Regions from separate parts of the Shewanella sp. SM74 genome, predicted to be linked through region 2. Evidence: predicted binding sites of a transcription regulator. Region 2 holds the regulator's gene; the other holds the start of a gene.
What was found. The regulator MetJ, encoded in region 2, represses methionine synthesis genes. The targets are predictions, from matches to a motif close to TAGACGTCTAGACGTCTA.
Positions count from the first base shown of each region.

Region 1: metE (5-methyltetrahydropteroyltriglutamate--homocysteine S-methyltransferase) is a predicted target of MetJ. The motif match lies at 1,443-1,460, and genes of this name have one in related genera.

Region 1 is NZ_JAKKRZ010000012.1:87,564-90,730, reverse strand. Features, by position in the region: gene L5M49_RS13760 (HDOD domain-containing protein) at 1-386, shown strand, start outside; gene L5M49_RS13755 (LysR family transcriptional regulator) at 465-1,370, opposite strand; gene metE (5-methyltetrahydropteroyltriglutamate--homocysteine S-methyltransferase) at 1,571-3,167, shown strand, end outside.
Region 2 is NZ_JAKKRZ010000007.1:197,120-200,286, reverse strand. Features, by position in the region: gene nrfD (NrfD/PsrC family molybdoenzyme membrane anchor subunit) at 1-237, shown strand, start outside; gene L5M49_RS09815 (sulfite exporter TauE/SafE family protein) at 344-1,087, opposite strand; gene metJ (met regulon transcriptional regulator MetJ) at 1,222-1,536, opposite strand; gene metB (cystathionine gamma-synthase) at 1,749-2,912, shown strand; gene L5M49_RS09800 (bifunctional aspartate kinase/homoserine dehydrogenase II) at 2,924-3,167, shown strand, end outside.

The DNA.
Region 1 (3,167 bases), on a different contig from region 2:
TCCAAGGTTATTGGAAGCTGACTGAAGATATTGCAACGGATGCGGTAGATAGCTTAGCGGATATGGAAGGTGTGGAGGTTGATGCTGACGAAGTACAAACCTTAGCTCTGTTCAGTGTGTTCGGCCAAATTATCGCACTGACCGCATTTGCCTATTTAAATGCTAATGCCGAACAGTCATTTCCTTTAAGTGTGATTAAGTCATTGATTGATAATCAACAACAGACCTTAACCATAGAAGCGTTCGAGGCGTTAGATCTCGATCAGGATCTGCGTCAAGAATTTATGATCGCCCATAATTTGCGTCAGACCCGTAATCCTAATTCATCAGGGTTGATACTGCGCCGTGTCTTGTCTATGCGTGGATTGTTGATGAATCCGCTGTAATTTGTCGATGCTATGAAATAGTCATTTGACTCAATAAAAAGCCTGCATTCGCAGGCTTTTTACTCTATGTCACCCGCATTAATTCGTCTTCTGCTGGCGGGATAAACCTTCCCTCGCCACCAGTTGTAACCAATTTTGGATCAATGCAGAGTTAGCACTGTGGCGGCGATAGGCACCAAATAGCGGTCGTTTTAGACCTTCTTGGCCGAGTTTCACCGTAGCGAGACTCAGTCCATGTCCTTCATTAATCGACCAACTTGGCAGTGCGGCTATGCCGTCTTTACAGGCGATGCGTTGCAATAACATCATGGTTAAATCACAGGTTTTTTGCTCGCCCGCCTCTATGCCCGCAGGTTCTAAAAAGTGGCGATAAATGTCTAAACGCGTCAATGGCACTGGATAACTGATAATAGGCAAGTGTGCTAATTGCTTAGGGGTGACATAGGCTTCTTTTGCTAGAGGATGATCTTTTGCAACCACTAACTTCACTTCAAAATCAAATAAATGCTGGTAGGCGAGTGAATGCCCAGGCACAGGATCTGAGGTTAATACAATATCCAGTTCACCCATTTCTAAGGCATTGAGCGAGTCGAACAAGTGGCGGCTCGACAAGTCTAACTCGGCAGTTGGATGATCTTGCCTAAATTGCTCCATTACAGGCATTAACCAGCGAAAACAGCTATGGCACTCAATGCCGACACGCAACTGATTAGTTTCGGTTTCCAGCCCATTCTTCAAATCTGTCTCGGTTTCTAACACCTTAGGCAAAATCTCTTCGGCCAGATGCAGCAGGCGTGCACCTTCTTGGGTGAATGACAGTGGCTTACTCTTACGCACAAAAATGGGCGAGTTAATCCTTTGCTCCAACTCCTTAATCTGGTGGGAGAGGGCGGATTGAGTGACAAAACGTTTTTTGGCTGCGCCCGCCAAACTGCCGCTTTCTTTCAGGGCCATTAAGGTTCGCAGGTGTCTTAGTTCGATCATGTTCACTCCAAGTGAATTTCGCTCATGTTGTGCTTGAAATCAATTCGGTTGCTGGAATAGAGACTAACACAATAAACTTCTAGACGTCCAGACGCCCATTGTTATTTATCAAGGCTGAAGTGCTGAAAAGTGCTAAGAGAAAACAATCTGGTGGGTGCAAGTGCCGAATGTGGCTTATCTCAAATAAAGGAAGATAGAGTATGCAATTAAATAGTCTTGGGTTTCCCCGTATTGGGCGTCGTCGTGAATTGAAATTTGCCTTAGAAAAATACTGGCGTGGTGAGAGCACTCAGGCGGAATTACGTGAAGTGGCGAGTGAACTTCGCCGCACCCATTGGCAGTGGCAAGCTGCTGCTGGCATTGAGCAAGTTCCCGTAGGTGATTTTGCCTTTTATGATCAAGTGCTGACCTTAAGCGCGACTTTAAATGCCATTCCTGATCGTCATCGTGGTGAAGGGGCAATCGATCTCGATACTTTATTCCGTGTTGCCCGCGGCAGAGCGCCAACGGGCCAAGATGCGCCAGCCTCTGAAATGACCAAGTATTTCAATACTAACTATCACTATCTGGTACCTGAGCTCAGCCAAAACCAAGAGTTTTCGATTGCCTATGAGCAGTTTTTTGATGAAGTCAGCGAAGCGCAAGCACTAGGCTATAAAGCCAAACCTGTGCTACTCGGTCCTGTTAGCTACTTGTACCTAGCTAAAACTGTGGGCCAAGAGTTTGATAAGTTAAGCTTATTACCCAATTTATTAACTGCTTATGCTGACATTTTGGCGCGTTTTGCTGCTCAGGGAGTGCAATGGGTACAGCTCGATGAGCCCATTCTCGCATTGGAATTGGATGGCGAATGGCAAGCGGCGATCACTGAGGCGTATCAAGCCCTCAGCATTACGAAGGTGAAGATCCTTCTTACCAGTTATTACGGCGGTATCGCACACCATCAAGCGCTGGTATCGGCCTTGCCGGTCGCGGGTTTGCATGTCGATTTAGTCACAGCGCCGGATCAATTGGCAGTCTTTGCCAATGCGCTTGGTCAAGATCAAATTTTGTCGGTGGGTGTGGTCAATGGCCGCAACGTGTGGGCGGCAGAGGCGGATTTAATTGCCGAACGCATAGGCGCGGTTGCCCGTGATCTCGGAGATCGCTTGTGGATCGGTACTTCTTGCTCACTCCTGCACAGCCCTGTGGATTTAGAGGTGGAAGCCACACTTGAGCCTGCGCTGCGTCAACAACTCGCGTTTGCGAAGCAAAAATTACTCGAACTGGCCAATGTGCGCCAATTGCTACTGGCACCTGAATCGGCCGCGGTAAAAGAGATTGTGCAAACCTGTTTGGCACGCCGTGAGACGAAAGCGCAGGCCGCCGACAGTCAAGTGATTGCCCGCGTTGCCGCGTTGACATCTGCCGACTATGAGCGCGTCAGTGATTTCAGCGTACGCCAAGCAGTGCAGCAGCAGAAATACCGTTTACCTCTGTTGCCGACCACCACCATTGGCTCCTTCCCACAAACACCGGCAATCCGTGGACTACGCAGTCGTTGGCGCAAGGGCGATCTGAGTGATGCACAATATACAGAGCAATTGCAGCAAGTCACCCGCGATACTATCGACCGCCAGCTTAAACTCGGTATCGATGTACTGGTTCATGGTGAGGCCGAGCGCAACGATATGGTGGAATACTTTGGTGAGCAGCTTGCGGGCGTTGGCTTTACCAAAAATGGTTGGGTGCAAAGTTATGGTTCACGCTGTGTTAAGCCACCGTTGATCTATGGTGATGTTAGTCGTCCAAAGGCGA
Region 2 (3,167 bases):
TTCAAGGGCGGCGCGGCAGCTGCGGCCTTAGCATCGTTAACGTCTGGGCTATGGGCAAGCGTGTTCTGGATAGGTGTTGTCGGTATCGGCTTTGGTATTCCATTGCTGTTTATGCTGCTACCCGCCGCGACTCGCCACACTAAGGGCGCGATGATCATGGTTGCTTGTGCGAGCTTAACGGGCGTACTCGCCTTAAGACACTTTATTGTGTACGCAGGGCAAAGCTATTTAAGCTGAGTGTAAGCTTGCTTTACGTATTGATAGATAAAGAAAAAGCACTGGCAATGTCAGTGCTTTTTTATTGTTTGAATCTTGAGAAGGTTTGCCAGTACAAGCGGGACGCTTATTGGGGTAATAACTCGATAACCGACTTCACCGTTAGCACTAAGGCGCTGATACTGCACAGGACTAACGTCGCCATCTTTGTCTTCTCTTTATCGACACGGCCCACTAATCGTCCTGCGACTAAGTAACCTAAAATCACTGAGGGTAGCAGCATCAACGACAGCCACAGATGTTTTAATTCTAATAAGCCAGTGATTGCTAAAATGATCAGTGCAATCATGGAGCTAAAAATGAAGAAGGCCGACAGGGCGGCGCGAAACTGCGAGGCATCTTTGCCCGATAATAGAATCGCCATCGGCGGGCCACCAATCGCGGCGATATTGCCGAAGATCCCTGAAACCACGCCCGCACCGAAGAGGGTTTTCTTATTCACTGGCAGGCTGAATTTATATAGGCTGAGGATCACTGCGACAGTCACAATGGCGGCGATGGATAAACCCAGTATGGGCTGAGGCGCAAACAGCAATAAACTCGCGCCGATAAAACCGCCGGGCACGCGACCTAGGAGCGCATATTGCAGGCCATTGAATTCTAAGTGGCCGCGTTCACGCACTAAGGTCAGCAGGGCGATGGAGAAACCCATAGCAATCACAGGCGCTGGCACGAGTTGTGGATCGACGATATACAGCAAAGGACTGGCTACAACCGCAAGCCCAAACCCAATCAGACTTTGGGTTAAGGCGCCCAGAAACACGACCAGCGAGGCTAAGGCGAGTGTCTGTGGATCTATCATAGAAAACATAGGATTTCCTATATCCCAAACCACCTCAAGATAGTGAAATTTAAAGTTTGAAGTCGCTTGGGTATAAACAAAAAGGGATCGTTAACGATCCCTATTGATGAGCACTGTGATATGACTTTGAAAGCGACGAGTCGCTATTCCATGTCTTCCCACTCGATTCCCATTTGATCCATCAACAACTTGGCTTCGGCAGGAATGCTGTCTGGGTTGTCTTTTGACAGATCTTCATCGTTGGGCAATGGCTGACCAGTGTAGGCGTGCAAAAATGCCTCACACAACAGCTCGCTGTTGGTGGCGTGACGCAAATTATTGACCTGACGACGAGTACGTTCGTCCGTGAGGACCTTAAGCACTTTGAGCGGAATAGACACAGTAATTTTTTTTACTTGTTCATTCTTCTTGCCATGTTCAGCATAGGGGCTGATGTATTCCCCATTCCATTCAGTCATTGACTCACCTGTTATAACGCTAAATTCGGGGCAGATTTTAAACCCTTACAAACAACAGTCAAATTATTGCTACTATTTCTTTGTGATTGCAAACAGATTTCTTTATGTTCAGACGTCTAAACGTCTTCACGCCTATTGACGATGGCGTTGGGCTTAGGTACATTTAGACGTCCAGACATCTCTATCAGTCTACCGAATTTAGGAGTCCACCCATGGCAGAGCGTCAATTAGCCACACTGGCAGTGCGTCAGGGTATCGAAAGCGATACTCAATATGGTGCAGTTGTGCCACCGATTTATTTGTCGACTAATTACGCCTTCGATGGTCATAAAAATCCCCGCGAATTCGATTACAGTCGTTCAGGCAACCCAACGCGCTGCATTTTAGGCGAAGCATTAGCCCAATTAGAAAAGGGCGCCACTGGTATAGTGACCTGCACTGGCATGGCGGCCATCACCTTAGTGACCACCTTACTCGGCCCCGATGACCTATTAGTTGTGCCCCATGATTGCTATGGTGGTTCCTACCGTTTATTTACCAACTTGGCGAAGAAAGGCCAGTTTAAGCTCATTGTGGTCGACCAAACCGACAGCCAAGCGTTAGCCGCCGCCATTGCGCAGAATCCTAAGATGGTGTGGCTCGAAACCCCATCGAACCCGTTATTGCGTGTGGTGGATATCGAAGCCATTGCTAAGGTGAGCCATGAGGTCGGCGCGCTGGTGGTGGTTGATAACACCTTTTTATCGCCGATATTGCAACAACCCCTATTGTTAGGCGCGGATATCGTTATCCACTCCACCACTAAATATATCAATGGTCACAGCGATGTGGTCGGCGGCGCAGTGGTCGCCAAAGACGCGCAAATCGGCGAAAGCTTACATTGGTGGTCGAACACTCTAGGCTTAACGGGGTCAGCCTTCGACAGTTATCTGACCCTGCGCGGCCTGCGTACCTTAGCGGTGCGTATTCGCGAGCATCAAACCAATGCCCAGCGTATTATTGAGGTATTAACCCAAAGCCCTGTGGTGAGTAAAGTCTATTACCCAGGGCTTGCGGATCACCCAGGCCACGCCATTGCGGCCAAGCAACAACAGGGCTTTGGCGCTATGCTGAGTTTTGAACTCAAAGGCGGCGAGGCCGAAGTGGTGGCCTTTTTAGGTGCACTCAGCTTATTTAGCGTGGCGGAAAGTTTAGGTGGCGTCGAAAGTTTAGTGGCAGTGCCCGCCACTATGACCCACAGAGCCATGGAGCCGCAGGCGCGCTTCGAGGCTGGTATTAAGGACACCCTATTGCGTCTATCGGTGGGTATTGAAGATGCCGCCGATTTAGTTGCAGATATTCAAGCAGGATTAGCCGCCGTTGCGGCTTGTCAGTAGAGGAATAATAGATGGCACGTTGTCACTTACATAAATTTGGTGGCTCCAGTTTAGCGGATGCCGATTGTTATCGTCGAGTCGCCCATATCCTGTTAACCCACGGTCATAGTGATGATCTTGTGGTGGTCTCTGCGGCGGGTAAAAGCACGAATTTCCTGTATAAATTATTAGCGCTGCGTGATGCGGGTCAGCTATGGCAAGAAGAGTTACAAGTGCTGATCAGCTACCAACAGGGGTTGATTGAGCAGTTGTTGT